Regions from separate parts of the uncultured Acetobacterium sp. genome, predicted to be linked through region 2. Evidence: riboswitches for the same ligand, from Rfam matches in the RefSeq annotation. Region 2 holds a riboswitch; each other region holds the start of a gene.

Region 1 (10,928 bases), on a different contig from region 2:
CAGGCTTCTTTAAAGGACAAGGAATTCAAAAGATTCAAAGATCTGTTCCTGCTTTTTAAAGAAATGGAGGAGGATGCTTTGTTCTGGGAAGGTGCCACTGAAAGTCTGGCGATTCTGGGGGACGAAGAAGAGTGCATTGTCTATAAGCTGCCGGTGAGTGTAAAGAGCCTGGCGATTGTATCGGATAGCTATTATATAAAACCAATATTAAGGAGCTTTCAGTCCTACGGCCATTATCACGTATTGGGACTCAATCGCGATAATTTTATCCTTTATGAAGCGAGTTGCGATGGCATCCATAAAATACCGGTTGATCAACAAGATTCCACCATGGAAGGGGTTCTCGGAACCGAAAAAACCGCGCCTCATCTTTCGGTCGCCAGTATTGGCGGGGATCAGACCATGTATCATGGCCATGGGGGTGCTAAAGACGAGCGGAAGGTTGACCAGGAAAAGTTTTTCCGTCATGTCGATGCCTTTATTTTAGAACAGTATTCTCATCCATACAAGATACCGCTGATCCTGATGGGCTTAGATGAACATCAGGGTGAATTCAGAAAGCTATCAAAAAACAATTACCTGATTGATGAAGGCATAAAAATTGATGGCGAGTCTCTCGATAAAAAAAGTTTTTATGAAAAAATACAGGGCGTGATGAAGGAGCTATTTAAAAAGGAACTAAAAGTGCGGATAGACTTTTTTGCTGAAGCTCATGCCAAAGACCTGGGTTCCGATGATCTGGTTCAAATCGGCAGAGCCATTGCCGAGGGCAGAGTCGCCACCTTGTATCTGGAAGAAAACACGGTGCATCCGGGACTTTTTGATCCCAATCAAGGAACCATCATCCAGGGCGAAATTGAGAACCCCAGAGTCGGGGATGTTTATGATGACATGGCCGAGGTGGTTCTGAGCCGCGGTGGAGAGGTGCTGATTTTAGAAAAAGATGAGATGCCAACCCAAAGCGATCTTGCGGCCTTGTACCGCTACTGAGTGACCAGTTGGTTTAAAGAATAAAACGAAGGATTAACCCCTAGCATTTAAAGGGGTTAATCCTTGTTATTTTTAAGGATTCATATCGATTTTGTAGTATAATAAAATAAAATCTTGTTAGACGTTGAATTTCGAGGATTCAGAGGATTCAGCAGGGTAAAGACAAAAATACGTAAAAATGGAAGGGAATATCATGAGCAACGAATATAAAATAAAAATAGGTGCATTGGTCGACAACATTTCAGAGAGTTATAAAAAGGAGTGTTATATTGCACCCCATGATTTGGGTTTTTTACCCAATCGAAGCGTTATTATTGATACAACCAAAGCATTGCGACAGCTTATTTTCCCCAGTTATTTTGGCAGAACGAATTTTCGCAGAGAAATTCAGGATTACCATATTGGGGATCTGTTAGTCTGTATCATCGAAAGTCTGACCACGCAGTTTACCCTGGCGCTAAAACATCAGGCCAGCAAATCCGAAGATTTGAGTGAAGAACATTATCGCCTGGAAGCGGAGCGAATCTGCTACGAATTTATGAGCAAAATTCCCCAGATCCGCGAGTTTCTGGCAACCGATGTGATTGCCGCCTTTGACGGAGACCCCGCTGCCAAAAGCAAAGATGAGATTATCTTTTGCTATCCGGGGGTTTTTGCGATCAGCATTCACCGCCTGGCGCATGAACTTTACAAACTCTCGGTGCCGTTGATCCCGCGAATCATGAGTGAATATGCCCATAACATTACTGGCATCGACATTCATCCCGGTGCGACCATTGGTAAGTATTTTTTCATCGATCATGGTACTGGCGTCGTAATTGGTGAAACCGCTATTATTGGCGAGCATGTAAAAATCTATCAGGGCGTTACTTTGGGGGCTCTGTCTACCCGGGGTGGCCAGAAACTCAGAGGGGTACGACGACATCCGAGTTTACAAGACGAGGTAACCGTTTACTCAGGAGCCTCTATCTTAGGGGGCGAGACGGTTGTTGGAAAAGGGGTTGTCATTGGCAGTAATGTGTTTATTACAAAATCGGTACCAGAAGGAACAAAAGTTAGCATCAAAACACCAGAGCTTCATTTTTCGGGTCATGAAATAAAAGAGATGACCATCGAAGCCTTTGATTGGGTTATCTGATTACAGTTGTTACAGTGAGCAAAGGGATGCCTTTTTAAGGGGGTTTTTATCCCCCGGTACCTTAACCGTGTTTAAATAAGCGTTTAAAAGTTTCAAAATCCAAGTTGGATTTTGAAACTTTTTTTGAATAGTCGTTTAAGGGTCAGGCAAAGGGGTAATCAAAACATATTAGTTTGAACTGAATTTAGAAAAAATGCAAAAAAACAAGTCTCGCTGTGAAAGTGCATTACAAATTGGTTTGCGAGGAATCATTTAAAAGCTTGGGGGGAACAATGAGCACAAAGATATTGATTGTGGATGATTCAACCACGGATCGGTTGATTATCAGCACGATGTTAGCGGATTATCATACGCTAACAGCCTGTGATGGACTAGAAGCCATGGCATTGCTTGAAAAAAACCCAGATATCGATCTGGTGATTCTTGATTTAAACATGCCCAGAATGAATGGCTTTGAGGTACTAGAAGCCATGCAGAAGGACCCCGAACTTAGAAAGATCCGCACCATTATACTAACTAATTATGACGAAATTGATAATGAGGTCAAAGGGCTGGAATTAGGAGCGGTTGATTATATTAGAAAACCACTCAACATTCAATCGCTCTTGATTCGGATTAATATTCATATCAAATTAAAACGGATTCAAAAAATGATCGAGCAAGATAATCAGCGCCTCGATGCGATGGTTTTAAAGAAGACCAGAGAAGTCGCAGCCACTCGGGATATTACTATCCAGGCGCTGGTTGGACTACTAGAAGTCCGCAATGTTGAATCTTCCAGACATACCATAAGAACCCGATTGATTATGAAAATTCTTTGTGACCATTTAAGAACGAAAGATAAATACAAAGAGATCCTCAGCGAAGCCTATGTTAAGGAACTCGTTACCACCACGCCGCTGCATGATATCGGCAAGGTGGGTATTCCCGACAATATTTTATTAAAACCGGGTAGACTGACCGAGGACGAATTTACGATCATGAAAAAACATGTGATTTATGGGGTTAATGCCCTGCAAAACGAAATATACAGCGAAGAGGATGTGCCCAACTTTATCAAAACAGCGATGGAAATTGTTGGTGGGCATCACGAAAAATATAATGGAACCGGTTATCCAAACGGGTTATCGGGGGAAGCTATTCCGCTGCCAGGGCGTCTGATGGCCATTATTGATGTCTACGATGCCCTGACCAGTAAACGCATCTATAAACCGGCCTACGATTTTGACTACAGCATTGATCTGATTATGAGCGAAAGTGGCAAGCATTTTGATCCGGATATCGTGGCGGGATTTTTGGAAATCAAAGAACAGGTAGCCGAGATTTCCCGTAAATTTATGCAGGAGACCCATGAAGCGGAGGCATTGTGATGAAAAGACTGGGCAGTTTAATCATTTTATTTATCGTGATTATTAGTGTCCCTTCTTTTTGTTATGCCCGCGATGATCGCATTGACTGGACAGCAGAAGAACTGGCCTTTATGGAGGCGCATCCGGTGATCCGCCTGGGGGTTGATCCGAAGTTTGTGCCCTTTGAATTTTTTGATGACAATGGCACTTACCAGGGTATTACCTCCGACTATCTGGAAATTATCAGCGAAAAAACGGGATTAGAGATGGAAGTGATAAAAGGCTTGACCTGGAACGAAGCTTATCAAAAAGCGCTTCATGGCGAGGTCGACATGCTGCCGGCAATATCTAAAACCCCGGCGCGAGAACAGTTTTTTTTATTTTCAGAACCTTACTATTATTTTAAACGGGTTATTGTTGTTCGGGATTCCACCCCGAATATCAGCAGTATTGAAGATCTATACCGGCAGACGGTGGCGGTTCAAAAGAACAGTTCCCATCACAGTTATCTGGCCGAATACCCGCAGATTAACTTGAGCCTGTATGACTCCGTCGAAGCGGCCTTAACTGCTGTTGCCAATGGCACAGAGGTAGCTTTTATTGGGAATCTGGCGACTACCAACTATCTGATCCGTTCAACCGGACTAACCAATTTGAAATATGTCGCCTTTGAAGCCGAGCAACAGCAGGGTTTATATTTTGCAGTCCGCAATGACTGGTCGGTGCTGCGAGACATCATCAACAAAACCCTGGCAACCATTACCCCGGACGAACGGATTGCCATCAACAACAAGTGGGTTGGGATAGAGATAGAACCCGATTACGGCCCCATTTATCAGGTGGTCATGCTGGTCAGTGGGGTGGTTATGCTAGTCTGGTTGGTATCAATTTACTGGATTTTGCGACTGCGACGAGAAATCGAAAAGCGAAAAAAAATCCAAAGTGATTTAGAGCAGGCCAAGCAGGAAGCCGAGGCCGCCAATACGATCAAATCCAGTTTCTTGGCACGGATGTCCCATGAAATCAGAACCCCCCTAAATGCCATTACCGGGATGGCTTATCTGGTTAAGAAAACTCAGGTGACGCTGACCCAGAAGATGTACCTGGATCGCATTAGCCAATCGGCCAATACGATGCTCAGTATTATAAATGACATTCTTGATTTTTCAAAAATTGAAGCCGGAAAGATCGAACTCGAGCGCGCTCCGTTTAATCTGGATCTGGTGATTCAGGATGTGATTAATATTGTTTCTTATAAAATTGAAGAACAGCGGCTAGGCTTTAAATTAAGCAAGGATCCGAAAATACCAAACTGTTATTTTGGTGATGCCAAGCGGATTGAACAGATTTTGCTGAATCTGATTAACAATGCCACCAAATTTACAAATGCTGGGGAAGTCGCGGTTGATGTTCGGCTGGTGGCCAGGGAATCGAGTTTTTATCATTTGGCCTTTACGGTTAGAGACACTGGGATTGGCATGTCTGAGGAGCAGATAAAAAATCTTTTTGAACCCTTTTCCCAGGGTGACGCCAGTATTAATCGCCGTTTTGGCGGTACCGGGTTGGGGCTTTCGATCGTCAAAAGCTTGGTAGAAGTGATGAATGGCGAAATTGAGGTTTACAGCACCGCGGGCGAAGGCTCAACCTTTATCGTCAAATTATCGCTTGAGGAAGATCAGCAAAAGGAACAGGAATATCAGCAGCAGGTTTCTTCGCTGTATTTTAACGACATCAAGACACTAGTACTGGAAAAGACCGGTTCAAACATGAATATTATAGACAGCTATTTAGGTGCCTTTGGAATGCATTGCGAACTAACCACTTCTGCGGCCAGTGCCATCAACATGTTAGAATTGGAAAATGGAAAGTTTTCAGAGCCCTTTGATCTGCTGATTATGGATTATGATACCCCTGCCGGTGGCGGGTTTAAGTTTGTGGAAATGATTCAGGACAACAAGAAAATTTTAAAAAAGCCCAAGGTCATTATGCTGTTGCCGATGATGCGGGAAGACTTGTTTGACAAACTCGATAGCCAGGGGGTTGACATCGGTATTGGAAAACCGATTATTCCATCGGTTTTATATAACGGCATTCTGGAGATTTTCAGAACCAAAGCCATCGTTGCCAATCAGGAGTTTAAACAGGAAGCGATCGATGCGGATATTTTTGAAAAGAATTATGGCATCCTGGTAGTAGAAGACAACAAAACCAATCAGCTCATTGCAAAATCGTTACTGGAGCCAGCAGGATTCCGGGTTTGGCTGGGTAATGACGGACAAGAGGGGGTTGACCTGTTTAGGCTACATTGCACCGAGATAGATTTAATTCTAATGGATTTGCACATGCCAGTACTTAACGGTTATGAAGCCGCCGAGCAAATCAGGAAACTTTCGCGTGATGTCCCAATTGTCGCGATGACGGCTGATGTGATTGAGGGGGTTAAGGAAAAATGTGAATCTTATGGTATTTATCACTATATTAGTAAACCCTTCAATCCCGAACAATTTGTCGAAAACATTAGTAAAATTGTGAGTGCAGAAACAAAGAACAAGGCAAAGAACAATACAAAGAGCGAGACAAGCAGCGAAAAAGAAGCAGACAGCCAGAGGCGTGATCAAAACAGCAGAGAAGTAGGGGATAATGTGATCGTACTTGATCGCGAAGAAGGCCTAAAGTATATGGGAAATAATCAGTCGCTTTATGAAAGTGTCTTAAAAGCTTATCTCGGTGAAAATCAGGAAGTGATTGAAAATTTGGAACTAGCTATCAAAGCCAGACACTATCAGGAGGCCGCCCAAGTGATACATAAGGTTAAAAGCAGTTCTGGAAGCATTGGCGCCAAACAAGTGTTCGAAATTGCTAAAGACTTCCAGAAAGCGCTCGAAAACGGGGTTGAAGAAGAAATTGTCAATTACCAGCCTAAATTTATAGCGGCGATGAGGCAACTACTGGATACGATCAATAAGATTTAGGAAAATGATGTTAGGAGTGATTGTTAATCGTATTGGCCATTCGGATGATGTGCTCAGGTAAGGGTCGCATTGCGGGAGTGTCATCTTTTTGGGCAGATTTTTCCACCATATTTGAGACGAACTTATGAAAAAACTTCATTTTATCCGGGCGCATCTCGCCGCCAAAATTTTCAAGACAAAGGGCTTTTTCAAGCAGCGTTTCAGGAAAAGAATTTTTGAAATAGTCTTCGATTGTTTCAGGAGAACCGCAGCTGATGAAGAAGCCCAGATTTTTGTTTTGCAGTTCGTCTAAATGTGCAAGGCAGTATTTTTTTATCTTCTTGTTAATTTGTCCGATATAAATAGAGCCGCCGACCAAGACCGTATCATAGTCATTCAAGGCAGGGATTTTATCGGAATTGATATTGACTAAGCGGGTTTCGCCGTGTAAATTCTTTTTTAATTCTGCGGCGCAGTCCGCGGTAAAGCCATAGTTGCTGGCATAAAGTATCATGGTTTTCATGGGAATTTCCTTTCTTTTTAAAGAATGGTTGAGGTGACGAAACTCAAATCAAGCCATTTAGCATACAATATATTGATTTTTGAATGACCTTCCATTCGACATATTGTCTGTAAATTTGGTCAAAATCACTTTTGACACCCTAACCAAGAATTTTAGAATTAAGACTTATTGGTTCAAGGCATTTTCGATGGCTTTGAGATAGGCCTTGCTGGTCACAGTGGCACCGCTAACGGTATCGACAGTAGTATTTTGGTTTTCGATGACACGGCTAATAATCGTGCTGGTCATTTCCGGGGATTCCATGGTAACGGTTTTGACCACATCAATGCTGGCAATCTGATGATCGGCCACGCTGACGGCAACCTCATTGGTCCAACGCCCGGATTCATAAACGCCGGCATAGGTGCCGTCTTCAATTTTTTGTAGATCGACCGGGTTGACTGCCAGGTTTTCACCGGACTCCAGGCCGCTGGTCATATAAAATAATCCACCAGCCCCCACCAGTACCAATACGCCGACAATACTGAGAATAATAGTGATCGCTTTTTTCACGTGTTTTCCTCCTGCTATTTTAATTTTTGATCCATCTTTTCAAGGTTAATGAGTAGCTTCTTAAGTGTTGACCGGGTCATTGCCAGCTCCTCAGCTGAGATGCCATTAAATAATTTATCAGTGAAGATTACTGATTTCTCGAGAATTTCTCGACCAAAAGCATCAACGGCTTGGGTTAGTTTGATCCGGGTAATGCGGGCATCCTGGGGATCTTTTTCCATTACAACGAAGCCCTTTTGTTCCAGCTTGAGCGCCACCTGCTTGACATTCTGATGGGAGCTCCCCATTGCTTTAGCCACTTCCTTGATGGTCGGGTCGTGATCAAAGTTATTAGCAACCACAACGGTGAGCAGCCATTGCTTGGTTGTTAAGTTGTGCGCTTTTAGTTCTCGCTCGAGCATCGTATCCATCTGATTGGCAACGATTTGAACACTGCCAAAGATAAATTTTTGATCAGGCATTGAATCAATTTTGTCCATACTACCTCCAGGCTTCTATTAAGGTAATGCATTACCTTAATAGATAATACGTTACCTTTCATTTTCTGTCAAGACATATCTGCAAAAATGATCTGTTTCTGAAAAAAGTTAAGGTGAGCTCGATTTAAAAGGGTTTTTTAGAAAATTTGGCAGAAGTTAGTTTTAAAGTTTATGTTATCCGCGTCAGGCATTTATAGCAGTGATATTTGAGCGAGGATGGATGACTAAAATAGTGAATGTCGTTTGCAGGATGAATCGGTTTGACACTATATCTTGTATATGATAAAATACACACAACAAAATAAGAGAGTAATGGTGCTGTGCCAACAGGCGCAGTTTAAGGGGAAGCAGGTGCAAATCCGGCACGGTCCCGCCACTGTAAGGGGGAGATTCTTTTAAAAACTAACCCGAAGTCAGTTTACCTGCCATTACTAGATACACCAGACTCTACGCGTGATAGAGGGTGTTTGAGTGAGCAAATTCATTAGGCCTCTTGACACGCTGTCGAGGGGTTTCTTAATGCCCAAAAATCACAAAACCATTAGCAGGAAAGAAGGAAACAGTTAGCATGATTACAAAAATCAAAAAAAGAGACGGACGAGAAGCACCCTTTAATATTGAAAAAATTGCCAATGCCATTTTTAAGGCGGCCAGTGAAATCGGCGGACAGAATTACCATATTGCCATGGATCTGGCTGAACAAGTGACCATCTATATTGAAGAGGAAATGAAGACTAAGGCTCCAACAGTCGAAGAAATTCAAGATGCGGTTGAAAAAATCCTGATCGAAACCGGACACGCCAGAACTGCCAAGGCCTATATTCTCTACCGGGCTGAACGGACTCGAATCCGCGAAATGGATAATCGGCTGATGCGAATCTACGAAGACCTGACCTTCAAGGATGCTAAGGATAATGATGTCAAACGAGAAAATGCCAATATTGACGGGGACACCGCCATGGGCACGATGCTAAAGTACGGATCGGAGGGTGCCAAGCAATTTTACGAAATGTTTGTCTTGAATCCAGAACATTTGGCATCTCATAAAGCCGGCGAAATCCATATCCATGATCTGGACTTTTTAACCCTGACGACGACCTGCACCCAGATCGACTTAGAAAAGCTCTTTAAAAATGGTTTTTCCACCGGTCATGGACACCTGCGCGAACCCAATGATATTCAAAGTTATTCGGCGCTGGCCTGCATTGCCATCCAGTCTAACCAAAATGATCAGCATGGTGGACAGAGCATTCCCAATTTTGACTATGCCATGGTTCCCGGCGTCAAAAAAACCTATGCCCGGCTTTATCGGGAAAATCTGGCCAAGGCCTTAACGCTTTTGACGGATACCAAAAATGCTTTAGCCAAGGTCAAAGCTATTGGTCAGGACATCGAAAAGAAACAGGATTTAAGACCGGTCTTAAACCAACCGACAAGCTATTTGGCAGCAGAAGCCCGGAGCCTGGCTCAATGGGTGTCTGATGCCAATATCATCAAGCGGATACAAGGCTTTGCGATCGAAAACGCCGAAAAAGAAATCGATCGTTGTGTATACCAATCGATGGAAGCCTTTGTCCATAATCTCAACACCATGCATAGCCGAGCCGGTGCTCAAATCCCCTTTAGTTCAATTAACTATGGTATGGATATGTCGACCGAAGGACGATTAGTGATCAAAAACCTGTTGCTGGCCACCGAGGCTGGTCTGGGTAATGGTGAAACTCCGATTTTTCCGATTCATATTTTTAAGGTCAAGGAAGGGGTCAACTACAATCCCTGGGACCCCAATTATGATTTGTTCAAACTGGCCTGCCGGGTTAGTGCCAAGCGATTGTTTCCAAATTTTTCCTTTATGGATGCCCCCTTCAATTTAAAGTATTACAAAGAAGGTCAACCTGAAACCGAAATCGCCTATATGGGCTGCCGCACCCGGGTGATCGGAAATGTCCATGATCGCAATCGAGAAATCACCTATGGCCGCGGCAACTTAAGCTTTACCACCATTAATCTGCCCCGGATTGCCTTAAATAGCCAAGGTGACAAAGCACAGTTTTTTACTGAGCTGGATAAAAGAATTGATCTGGTCATTGACCAGCTACTGGAACGATTTGAAATTCAGGCCCATAAAAAGGTCAAAAATTTTCCCTTTTTAATGGGACAGGGAGTCTGGATTGACTCCGATGATCTGACCGAAGAGATGGAAATCCGTCAAGTACTCAAACACGGAACCCTCAGCATGGGCTTTATTGGACTGGCGGAATGCCTTGTTGTGTTAACCGGAAAGCATCATGGACAAGGGCAAGAAGTCCAGCAGCTGGGGCTGGAAATTGTTGGCCACATGCGAAAACGGATGGATGAAACCAGCCAGCACTATCAGATGAATTTTACCCTGCTGGGCACGCCGGCTGAAGGCACCGCAGGACGGTTTGTCAAGCTGGATAAAGCTTTTTTTGGCGAAATCCCCGGGGTAACCGACCGCGAATATTACACCAACTCCTTTCATCTCCCGGTTTACTACCCAACCAGTGCCTATCAAAAAATTAATTCAGAAGCGCCTTATCATGAACTTACCAATGCCGGTCACATTACCTATGTCGAGATGGATGGCGACCCAATGGATAATCTTGAGGCCTTTGAAAAAGTGGTTCGGGCGATGAAGGAAGCCGGGATTGGCTATGGCTCGATTAATCATCCGGTCGATCGCGATCCGGTTTGTGGCTACACTGGCATCATTGGCGATGAATGCCCCAATTGCGGGCGATCTGAGGATCAGATCCACTTTGAACGGATCCGCCGGATCACCGGTTATCTGGTGGGAACCCTGGATCGTTTCAATGATGCTAAAAAAGCCGAAGTGAGCGATCGGATTAAGCATTTTAATGCCGCGGGACAAATTGGTGGGATTGGTAGGCTTGGCAATGAAGCGGCAATGGAGCAATTGCAATG
Region 2 (10,928 bases):
AGATGAAGCATCTGGTTTTTTTGGGCTACCCCGGTAATGACGGTATCAGCCGCCCCGACAAAACTGACCACCAGATACATCCCCAACACAATCAAAAAACCCGGTGCCAGATAATAAAAAAGGTTTGCTTTTAAATCGCGAAGTATCCGTCTTCTCAGTATCTTTTGTATCTTTTGTATCTTTTGTATCTTTTGCATCTTACAATTCCTCCAAATGTGCCGCCGGAATCCGTTGTTGGTTTTGATAAGCATCCGAAATCGTGCCGTCCTTAATGGTAATGACCCGATCAACCATCTCTTTAATGGCATTATTATGGGTGATGATGATCATTGTCGTCCCAAAGGTCTGATTGATTTTTTCCATCAGGATTAGAATATCTTTTGCCGTCTTGGAATCTAGTGCTCCGGTGGGCTCATCGCACAGCAACAGTTTTGGGTTTTTAACCAAAGCTCTGGCAATCGCACAACGCTGCTGCTGGCCACCAGACAACTGGGCAGGAAATTTGTTTTGATGTTCGGTTAAGCCCAAGACCTCAAAAAGCATTGCTATTTCCATCGGTTCTGGCGATAAGTAACTGCAAACCTCGACGTTTTCCTTAACGGTCAAATTCGGTACCAGATTATAGAATTGAAAGATAAAGCCCAGATAATCGCGGCGGTAATCAGACAAGGCATCCGGTTTTAGTCCGACAATTTCTTTACCATCGACCGTCACACCACCACTGTCTGGTGTATCTAAGCCCCCGATACAATTAAGCAGGGTCGATTTACCTGAACCACTGGCTCCCTGGATTACACACATTTCGCCTTTTGCGACCGTTGTGGTAATCCCCTTAAGCACCTCCACATAACTGCCGTTTTCACCAAAGCTTTTCTTTAAATTTCTTATCTCCAGAAACATATTACTTCCCTCTTTTCTTTCTTAGTTCTTTTTTAGCTCATTCTCGCTCTAACATAACACTGTTATGTTAGGCTTAAAATTTTTTATTTCTTTAATCATGCTCACTTTAGCTTTTACCCAGCCATTGATCCTGGCGAAAGATTTCTACTAAAGGAAGCAGCGGTAGATCCTAGCTGTCTTATTTTGTCATTTGTTTGCAGGTGTAAACAAACCAACCCAACCGCCAATCATATATTTGATAACCTGTTGCACATGCACCTCTGCTGCTTCTTCTGATACCTCATGGGTCAAAATATGAATAAAAGCATCAATCAGCATATGGGCGATCCAATGGATCAGATAATCAGCCACCGGCTCGGCACCAAAGCTTTTTTCTAAATTATCGGCCATCCGCCGGAAATGTTTTTCAGTGATCATCACAAAACCGCCGGTGATCTCCTGATAGCGCGAGCCCTGGCTTTTTGTCAGCAGCATCATGAATTCATCGCGATGCAAGTAGAGGCAACGAACGATTTCAATGGCCGCTTCAACATCGTGATCCATATCATTTTCGATCAAAAGGCCGGCATCAATCTGAGCCTGCTCTTCGGCGTAGTGTCGATCCATCACTGCATGGAGTTTTTTTATCGGTTCGGCTACCAATGCGCCATACAAGTCTTCCTTATCTTCAAAGAAAAAATACAGAGCCCCGGTGGTAACCCCGGCATTTTTGCAAATATTGCGCAGCGATGCCGAGAGATAGCCTTTTTCGATAAATTCTTTTTTGGCGCTGACTAGCAGCTTTTCTTTGGTTTCTTTATTGTCTTTCAATTGATTTCCCCGCTTTATCATTGCATTGTCGATATTGATAACCACAATTTCCTCATCTGATAGCACTAAGCTTTTCGACTACCACAGTTCTTTAGATAACACTGTTATGTTATCCTTTTTTAAAAAAATTGTCAAGTTACTTTTATTAATACCTGCAACTTTACTTTTATTAATACCTGCAACTTTTTCATTAATCAGAATCTCTTCATCGCTATTTTTCATAAATAATTGCCACTCCATTCGCGAACAGCGTTTTTTACTCGTCAATTGATATTTTGTCCGACCTAATAATCTGTTAGAATAAACTACATTTTGAGATCGACCAGATCAGCTTATTCATTCACCAGAAATTACTGATGCAATTAATCCGCATTCAAACCATTAAAAAAGGAGCAACAATGAAAAAATTTCTATTCGTCTTACTGGCATTCAGCCTGATTATTCCAATTGATTCTGTGTTTGCCCAGGTCGATACCGAAACCATCGCGGTTCTTTCCCGGGGCCATATTCAAGATCTGGGTGATTACCCAACCGATGGCTCTTTCGTTACGAGCCCTAATCGGATTGGTACCGTTGGCCAAAGCAAACGGATTGAGGGCTTTGAATTAAAGCCTACCAACACGCTGCCCGCAGATATTGAGCTGCGCTACAATGTCCATGTCCAGAACATCGGCTGGCTCTATGATGAGACCGATCCAACCACCTGGGCCAAAAATGGTGACTATGCCGGCACCCGCGGCGATGGGCTGCGAATCGAAGCGATTAAAATCGTCCTGCTTGATGCCACCGGTAATAAGGCCACCGGCTATCATGTCCACTATCAGGGACACGTTCAGGATGTGGGGGATCTGCCCGCGGATTCATCCGCATGGGTTGTCGACGGCGAACAGCTTGGTACCGTGGGCAGCTCCCTGCGACTGGAAGCTTTGAAACTGGAAATTGTTAAAGATGCCTCGATGGATACCGATTTAAGTGCCTACTCGGCCCTGCTTAAACAAACAGATGGCTTGAGTGAGTCTGATTATACCAAAACCTCCTGGGCCAATCTGCAGACGGTTCTAAAGAGTCACGTCGTTACCGACAAAAACACAGCGGCAGAGGTGGCTGGAGCTGTCAAAGCCATTGAAGCAGCGATCCAACAGCTTGAAAAATTAAGCACATCCACAGTCTACGATAAAGCCGGCACCTATGGCCCAACCAGCGGCTCGGAAACCATCAGCCAGGACGTAATCATCACCGCTACCGAAGTCACGCTTCAGAACCTGACCATTGAAGGCAACCTGATTATTGATGAAGCGGTTGGTGACGGCGATGTCACCCTGAATAACGTCACTGTCTCCGGCGAGCTGCGGGTTCGCGGCGGCGGCAAAAACAGTATCCACATTAACGGTGGCGATTATCAGAACATCCTGGTAGAGAAAACCCCCACCGGCGTCGTACGGATTGTGGTCGCTGGACTTGATGGGATTCCATTTGTTTTAAGCGAAGACGCCGCTGGTCAAGAAGTGATTCTAGAAGGTAATTTTGATTCGGTAACTGTAAATGCCCCGGATGCCGTGGTTAAAACCGACAAACAGACAAGCATTAAGCAGCTCAATATCGCGCCGGAAGCCAAAAACAGCACGGTAAATCTGGGCAGCCAGACAACCGTCACCGACCTTTCTGTAAAGGCTCCCGTCAAAGTAACCGGGACGGGCACCGTCAGCAAAGCTGAAATTGCTTCAAACAATGTCAGCTTTGAAAAAGCACCCGGGAACTATACTGTCGATCCCGAAGTCGTTATTCCCCCAGTAATTCCAAAACCAACACCGCAACCACAACCCGGCGGCGATAGCGGTGGCGGTTATACACCACCGAGTAAAATTAGTCTGAGTGTGACCACGGCACCAACGGTTACCCTGACTAAAACCTATGACGGTACCACGGCTACCGATGTGGCGAGCAAGGTTCTTGATGCTACGGCGGTTACCGGAATTATCTCTGACGATAACGTAACCGTAAGTGCTACCGCCACTTATGACAATAAAAACGTCGGCAACAACAAAGATATTACCGTCACCTACAGCCTCTCCGGTACCAATGCCAATAAGTACAATCCGCCAGCCGCCACGACCATAAAGGGTGAGATTACGCAAAAACCTCTGAGTAGTGCGACGACAACCGCCATCGCAAAGGAATTTGACGGAACCACAACGCTTAACACCGTGATTACCGAAGCCCTTGGCCAGGTAAACGCCGATACGCTGACGATCACCCGGACCGCTACCTATCAGAACAGTAGCGGTAAAACGGATGCGATTGAAGTAGGGACTGATAAACCGGTGACCTGCAGCTATAAGCTGTCGGGAACCGACGCTGGCAATTACAGCGCCCCGGCGGAACACCCGGGCACCGGGACCATTACCAAAAAAAACCTGACGGTCTCCGCCGCCAGCCTGAATATCAATAAAAGCAAAACCTATGATGGTACCACCGACGTGTATGATAACGATGGTAAGACCATTGCCACCGGCAATAACGTGATGAGTGTGGCAACCGGTGTAGCAGCCGACCCCAATATTAATGTCACGGTCACCGCTGTCTATGATAATCAAAATGCCGGCAGCAACAACAGAAGCATCACGGTTAGCTATACAATTGACAGCAACCCTGCTAATAAACGCTACCAGATCGCAGCGATGGAAACATTAAGCGGCAGTATTACCGCACGACCATTGACGATAGTAGCTCCCACCCCGGTGGCCAAAGCTTATGACGGCAGCGCCGATGTCTTTACGGCGGCCAATAATACGAATAAAATTTATAATCTGCCTGTAATACCCGGCAATACTGCAGCGGGTGATGCCGACAAGGTGACTGTTAAAGCGACCGCCACTTATGATGCCGGCAAGGATGTTGGCACCAATAAAAAGATAACCATTCGCTACACCCTTTCCGGCGATGCTGCCGGGAATTACCAACCCCTGCCGGATGATTACAGCAAAAAAGCTGATATTACCCCGCTGACGCTAAATACCGGAAGCGTGACAGAAAAAACAAAGGAATATGATGGCACCAGTACCGCAACAAAACTTAAAATACCATTAAGTTGCAGCAATAATAACGGTGTGTTTCAGGACGAAGCCGGCAAAACACTTTCGTCCAAAATAGTAGCAGACTATTACACTGACAATGAGTGTAAAACTAAATGCAGTCAAGTTGGAGACAATCTTTACATCAAATATACCATCAGCCTGGATGGTGCTTCAGCCGGCAATTATGTTTTTGAGGGGGGCGAAAAAACCCTGACCGCTACCACCAACGGCGGCAGTATTACCCCAAAAACCTTGACCATCGCCCCACCGACTATCAAGACCTCCCGCCCCTATGACGGAACCAGTAAGGTTTATGATCCAGATGGTAAGGAAATATCATCATATGCGGTCGCTGCTTCCCAAATCAGCGGGCTTGCTGTAGGTGAAAGCGTAGCTGTGACGGCTAATCTTTCATCCAATGATAAAGATGCCGGCGAGCAAACTGTCACCATCAGCTACTCCACCAGTGACAATAGCGGTAACTATCTGATTGCCAATCAGACCATCACAGTTACCATCACCCCGCTGCAACTGACTTTCGACACTAGCAAGCTGCCGGCCATCGCCGAAACGCGAAAGTATGACGCCACCACCGATGTTTATCTGGCAAATAGCACAACCAAGTTATCCGATTATCCCCTGGCTGCTGATGCCGTCAGCGGCTTGATCAATAACGATGCCGTGACCGTAAAAGCCACCGCCAGCTACGATAATAAGAATATCAGCAGTGACGGCAGTGCCAAACCCGTGACCATCCACTTTACCCTTGACGGCGAGGCCGCTAAAAACTACCTGGCCCCGGATCCCGATACCTCGAAAACGGCGGCGATTACACCAAGAATCCTGGGTTATGCCAATGTCACTTTGGTCACCATGAAAAAAGCCGATGGCAGCAGCAGCGTCACGTTCATAAGCACTCCCAAAGCTGATTCGACAAAGGCTAATAGTATGGATGGTGTTGCCTATATTGACGGCATTGAAAGCAAAGGACAGGAAGATGTACATCTGGAAACCTACAGCGCTGACTATTACGATAGCAGTAACAACAAAACCAGTACCGCGGGCAGTGATTACACCATTAAACTAAGCGGCAGCTTAACCGGCAACCATGCCAGCAATTACCTTATGACCGATTATACTTATTCACAAAAAGGTCAGATTCTGGCTGCCAATGCGGTTATCTCCACCCCTTACAATAACACCGCCTGGACTCCAGCCGGCACCCTGACCCCGCCATCTGGCGTTTCTGATTTTAAACTCTTTTATGCCAAGCAAGCGGGGACTACAACGACCTTTTACGGCTATGATAGTAATGGAAAAATCTACTCTTCAACCGACTTAAGCACCTGGACAAACGGTACTCTGGTGACATTGGACGGCAGCAAAGCGCTGATTGGTATCGATAGTTCCGGCTATCCCTTAGCCATTGCCACCACCCCTGACACTGATCAAGCCGGTAATACGACCCACTCCGTTTATACCTGGAGTGGCAACCGTTGGAATTCTTACGATAGCTTACCAAATATCATACCAGGCCCAATCAACCCGACTTTTTATACCGATGCCAACTTAGTAGACTATCTGATTTATCAGGACAATAACAACAATGTGACTATGCAAGAATTTTTTGAATACCAAAAAAACCAAATCGGCTCTAACTCAAGCCTGTCCCTCCCCAGCAGCTTTACCAACTCCCTGCTGGTCTATAACGGCAGCGGCCTGACACTTTACGCTTACTAAAACGCCTATAGCCAACCCGGTCGTGGATTGCCTCGGCTAACCAAAAACTCAAAGACCCCTGATTCATCCTGAATCAGGGGTCTCTTGACACACTTTTACGGCTTGCCACGATGCTTTACCACATCACCGATCAGCCATACTGATCAGCTTTCACCTTAAACCGCAACACCGTTTTTAATTTATCCGTCTCGGTCCGCCGGGGATCGGACAGATAAATCTCCCGATGGGTTTTGTCGCTACGCCGATAGCCATGGTCACTGCAAAAGGCTTCCATCTGGGCAAAGCTGGCCAGCTCATCATCATAGCTGCCCAGATGCAGCATCTGACAGCAGATTCCTTCTTCCAATTCTTCCAGCCGAATCTGATCGAGCCAAGCATTGGGCTTTTTCTTTTTGACTTCCGTGATAAACCGGGCGGCCAGTTCAGCGGTCAGAAAATCCGGCTGTCGGATCATCACGGTATAGGCATAATTGCTTTTATCGGCGCTGGTTTTGGCCGTGTCGACCAGATCCCAGACTCCTTCCAGGGGAAAAACGGTATAGTCGTAATAGCCGTCAGGAATCATTTTACTCTTATAGGACATTTTTACCGCATAGCTGAAGCTGTACAGCGCCGTCACCGCCTCCGCAAACGCTTCCCCATTGGGATCGCCGTTACCGTCTAACATGGCAAAGGACATCGGCGGCACTGCTATCATTGCGGGCTGCTTTTGGGGCAGGTATAAGCTCTTAAATTGCTTTTTATAATCGACTTTGTCCATCGCCTGTTTCTCCTTTGATTTTTCTCTTAATTTCTCTCTTGATTTCTCCCTTAATTCAGTGAAATATAGACATGAATTTCGGCATTGGCCATGTCCTCCCCGGGTTGATATTCCTCAAAGTCGCTGCCAAATCTGCGGTCAAGCTTCATATCCCAAAGCTTCATCCAGAAGTCGCCGACGGCCTTCTGCACATCGCCATGGATAATGAATTTTGCGTAGTTACCGGCAGCAATCGTTACTGTCTCAACCAGCTCTGGTTGCGAAACCGTAGCATCAACTTCACAGCCAACCACCACGTCATAGTCACCGGCCGCACCATTTTCATAATTGGTATAAAGGCCAATGCACTTCTCATTTTTTCTGCCGGCCAGGGAGGCTTCAATTCCATCCCCGTAAAAACGTTGCCAGGTCGCCCCAATTTTTTCGCCCATTTGGGTATCAGTATTGCTCGTTTGAATTTTAAGGCCTGCTAACTTTTTTTCTTCTAGTTGTACCAGTTCATAATCCATTTGTGTATACCTCTTTTCTATCTTTTTGATAAATCCAGTATACACCGTTTAACCTGACACCTAATGTCATATTAAAGATATTTTCTTAAACTGTTCTCCAATTTTTTCTTAATCGCCTCCCGTAGCCACTGGGGTTCTAACACCTCGGTGGCATCGCCATAGGAAAGAATATATCCTTGCACCCAGTCATCCTCGGGCAAGTAGCTCACTACCAAAAATGACCCGTCTTGATGTTTAGTGATTGAAGCCGGGTCGAATTCATCGTAGATCCGATAAGCCATGGCAGCGTCTATTTTTAGGATTAACCTAATTTGAGAACCGCCTATTTCCGGTTTTTCGAAAACAGGGCCTTCTGGCAGGGTCCGAAAAAAGTCCTCTGATAACTGCCTGAGCTGCCTAATCCGACTGACCTTAAAAAAACGCAGCGCCTCTTTACTTAGACAAAATCCATAAACATACCAGGACTGCCCCTTAAACATGAGCTTTAACGGCTCAATGGTGCGCTCGGTCTTTTGGCCGCTCGCACTGAAGTAGTCAAAGGCAATCTTATTTTTCCCAAGAATGGCATTTTTTAAATCATTGAATTTTTCCCGCTCATCGATACCGCCGCCCCAATGGGAAAAGTCTACCTCAATCCAATCGGCATCCTTTTTTTTAAATAGGGTTGCCAGTTTTCTAAGCACCGGATCTACCTCCGGTCCGTTTAGTACATTCATCCCCTGCAGGGACGCCAGCAGATTGACTTGTTCCTTTTCAGAAAGCAGCGATTTTTTAATCACGTAATTATCAAGCAGCCGAATCCCCCCGCCCTTTCCTTTTTCGGCATAAACGGGAATCCCAGCGGCACCTAAGGCTTCAACATCCCGGTAAATGGTTCGCTGAGATACTTCAAAATAGTCGGCCAATTCTCTGGCGGTTACCTTTTTCTTTTCAAACAGAATATAGACCATTTCCAGCAATCGATTGATCTGCATTGCCCTCATCCTTTGTTATTTTTTCTTCTATTTTAACACAAATTTACCGCAAATTGCACTTCCGTAAAAGATCACAAAATGTTTGCATTCACCCAACATTTGCCATCTTTTCGTCGCCCGTCATCTTTTCCTCTCTGGCAATGCAACCATCAATGCTGCACACTGAGCAATCGCAATAATTATGGAAATCGTCGAAGAGAATCCCAGAAGAACTGTATACTGGACGCATAAGATAGCCTTTGCCCATCTCAAGTCCGATCTTCTGTGAGGTGCTGCCAAAGCTGTCAAAAATAGCCTTGCTATCCTGAATCGCCCAATCCTGGATCAGACCGGGATTCGCTATTCCTACCTGCTTAAGATGATAGTCTTCCCGAATTGCTGCTTTTAAATGCTTCATAGCACCATACATGATTGACAACTTTAGTGACTGCAAGAAATAATGCTCAATATGGTGGAGATTTGTTGGCATTTCACCGATTGTTAGCAAATATAAAAGAACCTGTTCGTGGTCTTTTAATAAATAATGAAGCGTTTTACTCTTATACTTGATCCCATCCATTATGACTAAATATTTTGAGAATACTTCAACTGGACAGGCTTTAATGATCGCCATTGGTTTAATTTGCTTTTTTAAAAGCTCTACCACATTCTGATATTCATCATAAATCGGTGAATCACACGTTACGTTCATTTTTTTCATCAGCATCTGTATATTAACATCAACCGGCAACTCTTTAATCCTAATTTTATCCATGTTTCCCTCTTTCTAGACAAGTTATTTTACAAAAAACTAAAAAAACCTTTTTTCAAAAGGTTTACAAAATGTGCGCCATATTTTGTCCAGATAAGGAAAACACTGCCCCGAATCAGGCCTTTTTCAAATGGTCTCACAATTTGCCGCCTTCTTTGAAGCTTCAAACATCTTAACCATTTAGAAATATCCTGACTTGGCGGGGCTTGTTGCAACAGCCTTCTCGGGTAACCCAATGACCGTCTGCACCCATGATCGCCTTACAGTAGCAAAGAAACTGTTGCGGATTTCCACCGCATTCCTTCTGTCATGGTTTGACTTTATACTAATCGAAAACACATTTTTTAGCAAGGGGTTTATTATGACTAATCAAAGTAATATTTCTATGTTTAACAACGATGTCTCCTTATGGAGTTATCACATTTCATCATCTCTGGATTTTGTTGATGCAATTTCTTTAGTAACACTTAATACCTACCGGAAAACCTAACACTATTTTGTTGATATAACAATATTTGCTGTTAATTCGCAATCAATTGGGTATAAACATTATATACCCGATATTTACAAGGAGGAAATTTTATGGCACAGTATCATGAACCAATTGAATTATTAGACGAAAAAACAATGAATATCACCCGGGCCATCAATAGTTTAAAAGAAGAATTAGAAGCTGTTGATTGGTACAACCAACGCGTGGCAGCAACAAGCGACCCTGAATTAAAAGCGATTATGGCACATAACCGGGACGAAGAAATTGAACACGCCTGCATGGCCATTGAATGGTTAAGACGAAACATGGATAAATGGGACGAAGAATTGCGAACTTACCTGTTTGTCGATGGTTCAATTCTGGAAGCCGAAGAAAGTGAAACGGCACCAGAACCTGCAAGGTCATCCGGTATTCATGTCGGCGATCTAAAATAATATTGAGAATCAATCAAGGAGGAAAATAATGTTAAAAAGAGAAATTGCACCCTTAACGCAACTCGCCTGGAGTGAAATTGATGGCAGAGCCGAAGCCGTATTAAAAAGTCGGTTAACGGCAAGAAAAGCTGTCACCGTAAATGGACCAAAAGGTCTTGACTTTACAAGCGTATCAGAAGGTCGATTAGAACTGATCGACGACGATGAAAATCTCGTGAAAACTGGTGTTTTCAAGATCAAACCGCTTGTTGAAGCGCGAATAAGCTTCACCCTAAACCGCTGGGAGTTGGATAACCTGACCCGTGGCGCCAAGGATATTGATTTGACCAACCTGGAAGAAGCCGTCCAGAAAATTGCCGAGTTCGAAGAAACGGCCGTTTATAAAGGCTTTGATGCTGGTCAAATTAAGGGTCTGGAAACTGTCAGTGCCAACGAAAAGATACCATTTGGTGAAACCGATTCCCAAATTATGGAGGCAATCTC
Region 3 (10,928 bases), on a different contig from region 2:
TCTAACAGGGTCAGAAAGAGTTCCCGTTTAGCGGTGAGAAAGCTACTGAGATTTAACAAACAGGGACCCTGAAAGTTTACAGAGGAGTCAATTTTCTTAATTTGTCTAATGGCATTTTTGTAATCCCGGCTATCCCATTGGGGATCGATTAATAAAACGGCTTGCAGGTCTTTTAAATGGGCATCTTCTTTACAGAAAAAGCCCATCAATTCGACCCCGGCCTCAGAAAAGAAGACACTGACGACCATGTTCACCTTCTTGAGCCGTTCAGCCTTATCTTTGTCACTAATGATCTTGTGAAAAATAATTGAAACCAGTAACACATCCACCGGTAAAAAAGCGATATCACCAAGCAGATAAATAAAGATATGGTGAGTGTCTTTGAATATCAAAAAGTGGATAAAGTAAAGGATCACCGACAGGGCGATAAAGCTCGATGCCATAAGCAGAGCCTTGTAGTTTTTTTTCATAGATTGTCTCCAGTGTTCAAATTTATAGGACTTTTGTTTAATTATAACGCAATTTTTAAAAGAAGACTAGCGAATAGTCCGATTAGCAGAGCAAAATTGCTTGATCGATTATGAAGGTGTTTTCTGGCCAATATTTTAAATGATCTAAGAGAAGGTAGGACACCGATGAAATTTAGTATGTTTTCCTGGTTTGGTTACTTTATGCCTTTTGAAGAGCGGATAAAAATTATTGCCGATGCCGGTTTTGATGAGGCGATGATTTCCTGGGAGGATGAGCTTGAGCCCTGGGCACTAAAGAAAGAAGCATTCCCGGAGCTGGTCAGAAAGAATGGTTTGGCGATTACCAATATGCATGCTCCATTTATCGGTTACAGTGATATCTGGACGGCCTCGCGCATGGAGATTTCGCCCAAGCTTAAGATGTTCAAGGATTATTTAAAAGATTGCCAGGCTTTTGAGATTCCGGCGATGGTGATGCATACCAATGATCTCGATGCATTTACGCCGGATTTGGATAAGGGTTTGGCTTTTTTCTCCGAGCTGGCCGATGCCGCCGAGAAGTACAACGTCGATTTGGCGGTCGAAAATGTCTCGCGCCAGCATCTGTTGGTTTATCTATTAGATCAGATTGATGCCCCGCGGTTTGGGATGTGCTATGACAGCTCCCACGATTTTCTGGAAGAACAGAATTGCGGCCGGATTTTAAAGGCATATAAGCATCGGATTAAGGCGCTACATCTTTCAGATAATGACTTTTTGCAAGATCGCCACTGGATTCCCGGCGAAGGCAGCATCCCGCTGGATGCGGTGATGGCTGAGATTCAGACGGTGCCAACCATCAAAACGATTTCTTATGAGGTGCTGGCTAATGCAGTCTGGCAGGAGAAAGATCCGCTCGATTTCGCTGTGGCGGTTAAGCAGAGTCTGGCAACCAAGGATCCAGAATCACGGCAAAAATAATCAATTGAAAAGTTGCCTATTCTGTGATACACTGCCACTAATATAATAGAAAATTGATGAGGAAAGGGGTGCAAAACCCCTGCAGCCCCCGCTACTGTAATTGCTAATAAGGTTTTTGTGCCACTGTCTTATGGATGGGAAGGGAGAACCAAGGATAGGCAAGAGTCAGGACACTCATAATCATTGATATTCTTCGGTGGGAAGAACAGGATTAAACCTTTTGTTTAGTATCCAGCCTCCACAGGAAGCTGGATTTATTTTTGCAAAAAATGCAAAAAAATAAAGAAAAAGAAGGAAGAAAATGAAAAAGAAGAAGCTCAGAAGGCTATCGGCTAGTTTAATTATTTTAGCCTTGATGGTATCCTTTACTGGATGTCAACAAAGCGGCACAACAACGGATGCTAAGGGAGTTGAGACGAAAAGTGGTTCGACCAGTTATCCGGTAACAGTAACAGATAATGCCGGCAACGCCGTGACCATTGATAAAGAACCACAAAAGATTGTCTCGTTATCACCGGCAACAACCGAAATTCTGTTTGCCCTGGATCAGGGTGATAAGGTGGTAGGACGGACAAAATATTGCAACTATCCCGAAGCTGCCTTAGCAGTCACCGATGTGGGCAGCTTTAACTCACCGACCCTTGAAAAAATCATTGAGTTGTCACCAGATCTGGTGGTTGCATCTGATTTTATTTCTGATGATATCAAACAACAGCTGGAGGCGACTGGCGCTAAAGTGATAACCTTTAATGCTGCCAATATTGACGGGATTCTAAGCAATATTGTTGATACTGGGGAAGTGACCAATGCCAATGATCAGGCCAAAGCGGTCGTCGAAAAAATGGCAGCTGAGCGAGAAGCCTTAAGTGAGAAAGCACAAACAGCCAAAACCCAGAAAGTAGTATTTTTTGATATCGGAAAGTTTTACTCGGCAGGTCCCGGTTCCACCCTTGATTCCATGCTGACCGATCTAAATGCAGTGAATATTGCTGCCGATAAAACCGACCAATGGCCACAGCTCAGCACTGAAGAAATCATTGCTGACAACCCCGATGTTTATATTTCACTGTACACCACACCAGAGGAAATCAAGGCGACCCCAGGCTTTGACAAAATCAATGCGATTATCAATGATCAAGTAATCTATTTCGAATTTCTCACTTTGGAAAGTGATATGATCCAGCGGCCAGGGCCACGTATTATTGAAGGAATGGCCTTGATTGCCGAAAGTATTTATCCGGAAATTTTCACTAAATAAGAGTAAGTAAGTCTTTCTAATGGGGTGAATGCTGTTCGCCCCCTAGTTTTCTCTAGGAGAGACCCAGGGGGCGAACAGAAAAAAGGATCAATTGGAGAAATCATGAAAAACAGAGTCAAGAAATATAGTATTATCATATCCATTGCTATTTGTATCATCATTATTTATGTCTGTACTTTGTTGGGAGTGGCGTCGATTTCTTTTTGGGATGCTAATAAAATCCTGCTGAATCAGATTTTTCGGATCGATTTGGGGATGGAAAATATTAGCGCGGGAGCCATTGCCATTATTTGGAATGTGCGATTGCCGCGGATTATTCTGGCCTTTATTACCGGTGGGGTGCTGGCCATCTGTGGCGCCGCCTACCAGGGAATCTTTAAAAATCCCATGGCTGATCCTTATATTTTAGGGGTATCATCGGGGGCGGCTCTGGGAGCGACGATTGGCATTGTGATGAATTTTTCCAGCAGTTTATTTGGGATGAACGGCACCGCTATTTTAGCTTTTGTCGGATCATTTGCATCGATTTTAGTGGTTTATAATATCTCCCGAGTCGGTCGCAAGGTTCCGGTGGCGACACTGCTACTTAGCGGCATTGCCATCGGGCAAACCATTAGTGCGATCATGTATTTGCTGATGATTTTTAATCAGGAAGAAATGACCCGGATTATGTTCTGGATCATGGGCAGTTTAAACGGTAAGGGCTGGGGTCAGGTTTTAACGGTGCTACCTTATGTTATTATCGGATGTATCGTTATGCTGACCTCAGTTCGAGAATTGGATATCATGCTGTTGGGCGAGGAAACCGCGACTCAGTTGGGGGTGGATACCGAGCGTTTAAAAAAGAAAATTTTAATTACCTCATCGCTGCTGACCGCAGCAGTGGTCTCGGTTACCGGGATCATCGGGTTTGTGGGATTGGTAATACCCCATATTGTCCGCCTGGTAACTGGTCCTAAACATCGGGTTTTGATTCCTTTTTCGCTACTCTTTGGTGGAGCGTTTTTAATTCTGTGTGATACGCTGGCCCGAACGGTGGCTGGTCAGGAAATTCCCGTCGGGATTATTACCGCCGCCTTCGGCGGACCCTTTTTTGTCTATCTCTTGAGAAAACGAAAGCAGGGGGGTGTCTAAGATGAAGCGGTTAATGCCAAGAATCATGCTCGATTTTAAGGATCTGGTATCCGGTTATGGTGAAAAAGATATCTTACAAGGGTTTAACGCGACCATCTGTCAGGGTGAGTTTGTCGGATTGATCGGTCCCAACGGCACCGGGAAGTCAACCCTGTTAAAATGTTTGTCGGGACTGTTACCAGTTAAATCCGGGGTGATTACTCTGGAAGAAAAGGACAATACCAGCTATAGCCAGCGGCAGCGGGCTCAAATGATTGCGGTGGTGCCGCAGTCCTTTGATATCGACTATGATTTCACCGTTGAGGACATCGTCTTGATGGGACGCAACCCCTATCTGAGTTATCGCACCAAGGAAAGTCAGCATGATTATACGATTGTCGCCGAGGCGATGCGGGCGACCAAGACCCTCCCGTTTAGAAAGCGGCTTTATAATAATCTCAGCGGCGGCGAAAAACAGCGGGTGATTATTGCCCGGGCGATTGCCCAGGAACCCGATATCATTTTGTTGGATGAACCGACATCGGCGCTGGATATCCACCACCAGATTGAAGTGATGGAGTTAATTCGCAATCTGAATGTAAAAAAATCGATGACGGTGGTGGCTGTCCTTCATGATATTAATCTGGCGGCGCGATACTGCAACCGGCTTATTTTAATGAAGGATGGCAGGGTGGTTGTCGACGGTACCCCCAAAGAAGTGATCACTGAAAAAAATCTTAAAAAAGTCTATGAGATGAAAATGTTTATTCAGGAGAATAAACTGTTTGGAAAACCGGAGATTATTCCACTCCGGGTGATTAAAGAATCAGAAGACTACCGCAGTTTGCGGATTCATGTCATCTGCGGCGGCAACAAGGCGTCCCAGGTACTAGAAGAACTGGAGGCCATGGGTCATCAGGTCACTGCCGGGGTGGTCAACCAGGGCAGTGATGACTGGACCATCTGTGATGTGCTGGCGATTCCGATGATTGAAGAAAGTCCTTTTACCGCCATCAGTCGGGAAAAACAGGAAGAAAACCTGGCGGTGATGGCAAAAAGTGACCTGATTCTAATTTCGGATCTGCCTTTTGGCCACGGCAATATCAATAACCTGATCGGTTTGGAAAAGCTTACGGGTGAGCTTTATTTTCACCGCAATTGTCTAAACAATGACTTTACCGAAGGCCAGCTGAAAAAGCGGCTTGAAGCGATTAAAAAGGAAAAGACGATCAACGAAATTAATGATCATCAGGAATTTATAAAAATGGTTAAAGCATTAACCTTGATTGAAGAAAAATAGTTTCGTAATGGTCTATCTGCTGGCAGCGGCCGTCTTTTTGCGAAATTTAGAATAGTGATAGCAGTCATTAAGAAGGAGACGAAATTATGAATTACTTTATGCTGGCCGGAGCCAGCAGCAACGTCGGAAAGACCACTGTCACCATGGGCATCATGGCGGCATTTAAAAAACGGGGACTGCGGGTAAAACCCTTTAAAACCGGACCAGACTACATTGACCCGATGTTTCATCGCTTTGTCACTGGTCAACCGTCGATTAATCTGGATACCTGGATGTTAAATGAGGAAACGGTCCGGGGTCTCTTTTTTAGACGGCTGGATGAAAATGATCTGGGGATTGCCGAAGGGGTTATGGGTCTCTATGATGGCCATAGCCTGGAATCGGACGTCGGTAGCAGTGCCTATCTGGCCAAAAGCATCGGTGCTCCGGTGATTTTGATCATCGATGGTCGAGGAATGGCCAAAAGTGCCGCAGCGCTGGTTAAAGGTTATGTCGATTTTGATCCCGATGCCAATATTGTCGGGGTGATTATTAATCGGATTTCGTCAGAATCCCATTATCTCTTGTTAAAAGAAATGATTGAAGCCTATAATGATGTGACCTGTCTGGGTTACTTTCCTAATAATCCCGACATTGTGATGGACAGCCGTCATCTGGGATTGGTACCGGTCGAAGAGATTGCTGATTTTCGGGAAAAGGTTGATAAGGCCGGCGAGATGGCCGAAGCCTATATTGATCTGGATAAATTATTGGAAATTAGCAAGCATGACCAAGCGGTGAGTCCCTTTGTCGATCCCTTCTTAGCTGATGCGGATAAATATCAGGGCCTGCGGATCGGCGTTCCTAAAGATCGGGCCTTTAATTTTTACTATGAAGACAATTTTAAAGCGCTGGCAAACGCTGGGGTGGAAGTGGTCGAATTTAGTCCCTTAAATGATGCCAGTCTGCCGGCGCATCTCGATGGTTTATATATCGGCGGCGGCTTTCCGGAAATATTCGGTGCTGAGCTGGCCGCCAACACGACGATGATCGCCGATATCAAAAACAAACTCGAAGCTGGGCTGCCCTGTTATGCCGAGTGTGGCGGGCTGATGTATCTGACCAACTCGATGACCCTAAACAGTGGCGAAAGCAATCCCGGCGTAGGCTTTTTGGCTGCCGATTCGACAATGACCAAACGGCTGCAGCGGTTTGGCTATGTCAATATTGCCGCTTATCTTGGCGGAAAGACCATTGAAGTGCGCGGGCATGAGTTTCATCACAGTCTGGTTTCTAGCGAAGAAGCCTTGCCGACGGCTTATGTGATCACTAAAAAAGGAAAAACCTGGACCTGCGGCTACCGCCAGAAGAATGTCCTGGCCGGCTATCCACATATTCATTTTTACAGCAACCCGATGTTTTTAAGCAGCCTTTTAAATGCCGTCCTGGACCATAAGGCGGGGCAGGCATGAGGCGGGTTAAGGTTGAAACACCGGGCACCTGCGGTGAATATATTCAGGGCTGGTATGATGGCAATCCCTGCCTGGTATCCAGCCCGATTGACCGCTATTCGCGGATTATCATTGAAGAAGGTCCGGGCAATCTGGGGCTGTTAAAACCCAAAACCCAAAAACTGGTGGCAGAAGTTTTTCGGCGCTATGCGATTCCAACACAAGAAAAAAAGCATCTGCATGTTACCATGGACAGTGACATTCCCCTGGAAAAGGGGATGGCCAGTAGCACCGCCGACATTGCCGGAATGGCCGCCGGGCTTTCTGCTTATTTTGGCCTGGATCTGAAACAAAAGGAAATTGGTTGGCTTTGCACCGTCATTGAACCGTCAGATAATTTGATGTTTGAGAGCTTGAACCTTTTTAATCACCTCAGCGGCTCGGTACTAAAGGAATTTGATGGCACCGTGGCAGCGGATATCATCGTTATTGATTTTCACGGCGGCATTGACACGATGACCTTTAATGAAAGTCAGGATGACTATTCCCCCGATGACTTAGAAAGCTTTGCCGAAATTGTCGCCCAATTTGAAAAAGGGGTGCGCACCAAAAGCCTCAAGGATATTGGCGCGGCCTGCACCCGAAGCGCGATCCTTAACCAAAAACGCTTAAGAAAAAATTATCTCGATGATCTAATTGGACTATCCCAGGATTTTGGTGGTTTGGGAACGGTCATTGGTCACAGCGGGACGGTGATTGGGGTCATGTATGACAATGGTGATTTTCAGGAGGAAGCCTTTTTAAGGGCATTCAAGCAGGTTGTTCCTGAATCGGCCTACGCCGCGGTATACCGAAATCACCTGATACCGGGAGGAATAAAAATTACCACCGAAGCGGTGTGATCATAAAGTTTTGCTTTATAAGGAAATAAAGTCAGAAATAAAAACAGAAATAAAAACAGAAACAAAAACAGAAACAAAAAATGCATGCATGAAAGTGAGAAAAAATGGAATATATTAACAACCCCCAAGAAATTGAAGAACGTAGTTTTGAGATTATTACCGCCGAAATGGGCGACAAGGTTTTCCCGGAAGCGATTGCCCCGATGGTCAAACGGATCATCCATACCACTGCCGATTTTGAATATGCCGATTTACTGGAAATTTTAAACAACGGCTATGAGAGTGGCATGGAAGCCCTGAAACAGGGCAAGAAAATCTATGCCGACACCCGGATGATTCAAGTCGCCGTTAATAAAAAAGCGCTGGCTGATCACGGCATTGAAATTGTCAATTTTGTCCACGACGCCGATGTCGCCGCAGAAGCCAAGAAGCGGGGAGTGACCCGGTCGACCGTCAGCATGGAAAAAGCCTTGCAGGACGACAGCGTCGGCATCTTTGCCATTGGTAATGCCCCAACCGCTTTATATACCCTGATTGAACAGGTTAAGCTGGGCACATCCAAACCAGCCCTGATCATCGGTGCTCCGATTGGTTTTGTCGGCGCTGCTGAATCCAAGGAAGCCTTGGATCAGATCGACAGCCCAGCCATTCGGATTAACGGCCGAAAAGGCGGCAGCCCGGTGGTAGCAGCGATTCTTAACGCCATGCTTTATCAACTGGGAAGGGAATGGTAAGGATGATGACTGTAGCAAAAAAAGGAATCTTTTATGGCATCGGGGTTGGTCCCGGCGATCCCGATCTGCTTACCGTTAAAGCCGCTAAGGTTTTAGATGCCTGCGATATGGTAATTACCCCCGTCAAAAAAATGGGCAGCACCAGTGTCGCCTTTGAAATTGTCAAAAGTCATATTGCTGATCTATCAAAGGTTATCGAAATGAATTTTCCGATGATTTCGCTGTCGCAGGAACGGGAAGCCTTGCAAAAACAATGGAAGATCAATGCCGATGAAATTGAAGTGCTGCTGAACCAAGGTAAGGACGTTGCCTTTATTACCCTGGGTGATCCAATGGTCTTTAGTACCTACTCTTATGTAATGGAATATTTATTAAAACGCGATATCGAAGTGATCACCCTGTCCGGAGTGCCGTCATTTTGTAATCTCGGGGCACAACTCAATATTCCCCTGACTCAGGGAGAAGAATCTCTGGGGATTGTCGCGATGACCCAGCCAGTAGAAGAAATCCGGGCGATTCTGGATGCTCACAAAAATATCGTGGTGATGAAAATTTCGGCCAACAATGCCTGGATGGCCGAAGAGCTGGAAGCCCGCGGCTTGGAAAAAAGCTTTGTACTGGTCTCCAATATCGGCATGGAAAGCCAGCAGGTAGTCCGGGATATTGATGTTTTAAAAGGCAAGATCCCATATTTATCGACCTTATTAATCAAAAAAAATTATCCCCTTCAGTAAGGGAGGTAAACGATGTTAAATAAAACCATTGAAAAAAATGGCAAAAGCTTGCGCTATGGTTATACCACTGGTTCTTGTGCTACCGCGGCAACTAAAGCGGCGCTGTTAATGTTTTTAAATCAAAAAAAGTGGGAAACCATTGAAATCAATACCCCCAAGGGCTGGACCCTGGAGCTGCTGCTCCACGATCAGATTTTTTCAGAAAAGGAAGCCTCCTGTTCCGTGATTAAAGACTCCGGGGATGACCCGGATGTGACCAATGGGGTCAAGGTCTTTTCCAAAATCACCCCATCAGATCAGGAAGGGATCACTTTTGCCGCCGGCATGGGGGTCGGAACCGTGACCTCAGTGGGACTCAGTATCCCACCCGGCCAACCGGCGATTAATCCGATTCCAAGGGAAATGATTAGCCAGGAGATTAAAGCGGTTTTGGCTGCTGAGGCCGTCAAAGAGCGCCCTGATTTACCCAAAGGCTGGCGGGTCGAGCTGTCGATTCCCCAGGGTGTCGAGCTGGCCAAGCGTACTTTTAATCCCAAGCTGGGGATTGCAGGGGGGCTGTCGATTATCGGTACTTCGGGGATTGTCGAGCCGATGAGTGAAGATGCCCTGAAGGCGTCGCTAAAACTGGAACTCTCGGTACTCCATGCCAGGGGCTTTAAAGAAATCATCTTTGTCCCCGGTAATTACGGGAAAGATTTTTCAGAAGAACTGGGACTTTCTGAAAATGTCCTGGTAAAAACCAGTAATTACATCGGCTTTATGCTCGATGAGGCTGAACGGATTGGCTTTGATAAGATTCTCTTGATTGGCCATCTGGGAAAACTGGTCAAGCTGGCTGGCGGGATTTTTAATACCCATAGCAGCGTTGCCGACGGCCGGATGGAAATTTTGACCGCCCACGCCGGTTTGCTTGGGGCAAGCCGGGAAACGATGGCAAAAATTATGACCGCCAAAACCACCGACGAAGCTACTGATTTAATTCTGGCCGAAAATTTGCCGGACTATTTTAATCATCTGGCCGAGGTTGTCAAGAAAAAGGTCAGCGATCGGGTTTATCGAACCATTGAAATCGAAGTAGTACTGTTTTCCAAGATCCATGGCTTTTTAGGACAAAGCAAAGACGCAGAAGAGTTGAGGAAAGAATTATGTACCCATTAAAAATAATTGGACTGGGACCGGGACATCCGGATTATATATTACCGAAGGCATTAAAAGAAATTGCCGCGGCGGAAGTGATTCTCTGTGGGACGCGCCATGCGGAAAGCTTTGATAGCACCGGAAAGAAAATGCTATTTATCGGAAAGGGGAGGCCCCTGAGCGAGCTGATGAATGAAGTTGCCCAGGTGTATCGAAGCCGAAAGACTGCCCTGGTTGTTTCCGGCGACTGCGGCTTTTATAGTCTGCTGACCTATGCCAAAAAAGTGGTGCCGGACAAGGACATTGTTTGTATCCCCGGGATCAGCTCGCTGCAGTATTTTTTTGCCAAACTGGCAATCAGCTGGGAAGATGCCAAGCTGATCAGCCTTCATGGCCGGGATCAGGATTTGGCGGCAGCCTTGGCTGAAAATAAAAAGCTGGGTATTTTGACCGATAAAAATAATAATACCGCCTTTATTGCCGGGATCCTCCAGTCATCAGGATGTCAAAACAGCATGCTATATGTCGGTGAAGAGTTATCCTATCCCAATGAAAAGATAACCCGCTTAACGGTAGCAGAAGCCCTGACCTATCAGGAGGAAGGACTGGCAGTCGTGGTGGTCATCAATGAGTAAGATTGCAGGATACAAGGACGAGGCCTATCTTCGCGGCAAGGCTCCGATGACCAAACGCGAAATCCGGATTCTGACCATTTCGCTGCTGGCAATCAATGCTGGCGATGTGGTGGTAGATATCGGTGCCGGTACCGGCGGTCTGACCATGGAAGCCGCCTATGCCGCTGAAAATGGCAAGGTCTATGCCGTCGAAGCCAAGGCAACGGCACTGGAGCTGGTGCAAAAAAACAAAGCCCATTTTGGTGCCGACAACGT

Evidence for each region. A riboswitch is a leader RNA that binds a small molecule or an ion and turns the genes downstream of it on or off. The one in region 2 is predicted to bind cobalamin.
Region 1: another riboswitch for cobalamin. It lies ahead of QZ998_RS09665 (anaerobic ribonucleoside triphosphate reductase); the one in region 2 lies ahead of QZ998_RS16190 (hypothetical protein).
Region 3: another riboswitch for cobalamin. It lies ahead of QZ998_RS06885 (ABC transporter substrate-binding protein); the one in region 2 lies ahead of QZ998_RS16190 (hypothetical protein).

Annotation. Positions count from the first base shown of each region.
Region 1 covers NZ_CAKMJU010000061.1:863-11,790, reverse strand. Annotated here, with positions in the region: gene QZ998_RS09700 (hypothetical protein) at 1-990, shown strand, start outside; gene QZ998_RS09695 (serine acetyltransferase) at 1,184-2,128, shown strand; gene QZ998_RS09690 (HD domain-containing phosphohydrolase) at 2,401-3,498, shown strand; gene QZ998_RS09685 (transporter substrate-binding domain-containing protein) at 3,498-6,449, shown strand; gene QZ998_RS09680 (flavodoxin domain-containing protein) at 6,460-6,951, opposite strand; gene QZ998_RS09675 (FMN-binding protein) at 7,117-7,503, opposite strand; gene QZ998_RS09670 (MarR family transcriptional regulator) at 7,518-7,982, opposite strand; cobalamin riboswitch at 8,279-8,427, shown strand; gene QZ998_RS09665 (anaerobic ribonucleoside triphosphate reductase) at 8,551-10,928, shown strand, end outside.
Region 2 covers NZ_CAKMJU010000134.1:2,944-13,871, forward strand. Annotated here, with positions in the region: gene QZ998_RS16150 (FtsX-like permease family protein) at 1-197, opposite strand, end outside; gene QZ998_RS16155 (ABC transporter ATP-binding protein) at 199-900, opposite strand; gene QZ998_RS16160 (TetR/AcrR family transcriptional regulator) at 1,087-1,755, opposite strand; gene QZ998_RS16165 (hypothetical protein) at 1,789-1,932, opposite strand; gene QZ998_RS16170 (YDG domain-containing protein) at 2,109-6,524, shown strand; gene QZ998_RS16175 (GyrI-like domain-containing protein) at 6,655-7,284, opposite strand; gene QZ998_RS16180 (GyrI-like domain-containing protein) at 7,335-7,793, opposite strand; gene QZ998_RS16185 (YafY family protein) at 7,865-8,767, opposite strand; gene QZ998_RS16190 (hypothetical protein) at 8,856-9,521, opposite strand; cobalamin riboswitch at 9,683-9,868, opposite strand; gene QZ998_RS16195 (ferritin-like domain-containing protein) at 10,101-10,445, shown strand; gene QZ998_RS16200 (family 1 encapsulin nanocompartment shell protein) at 10,474-10,928, shown strand, end outside.
Region 3 covers NZ_CAKMJU010000034.1:37,497-48,424, forward strand. Annotated here, with positions in the region: gene QZ998_RS06875 (hypothetical protein) at 1-470, opposite strand, end outside; gene QZ998_RS06880 (sugar phosphate isomerase/epimerase) at 636-1,430, shown strand; cobalamin riboswitch at 1,430-1,627, shown strand; gene QZ998_RS06885 (ABC transporter substrate-binding protein) at 1,732-2,688, shown strand; gene QZ998_RS06890 (iron chelate uptake ABC transporter family permease subunit) at 2,791-3,822, shown strand; gene QZ998_RS06895 (heme ABC transporter ATP-binding protein) at 3,824-5,101, shown strand; gene QZ998_RS06900 (cobyrinate a,c-diamide synthase) at 5,188-6,552, shown strand; gene QZ998_RS06905 (GHMP kinase) at 6,549-7,433, shown strand; gene QZ998_RS06910 (precorrin-8X methylmutase) at 7,538-8,167, shown strand; gene cobI (precorrin-2 C(20)-methyltransferase) at 8,170-8,901, shown strand; gene cbiD (cobalt-precorrin-5B (C(1))-methyltransferase CbiD) at 8,914-10,059, shown strand; gene cbiE (precorrin-6y C5,15-methyltransferase (decarboxylating) subunit CbiE) at 10,047-10,673, shown strand; gene cbiT (precorrin-6Y C5,15-methyltransferase (decarboxylating) subunit CbiT) at 10,666-10,928, shown strand, end outside.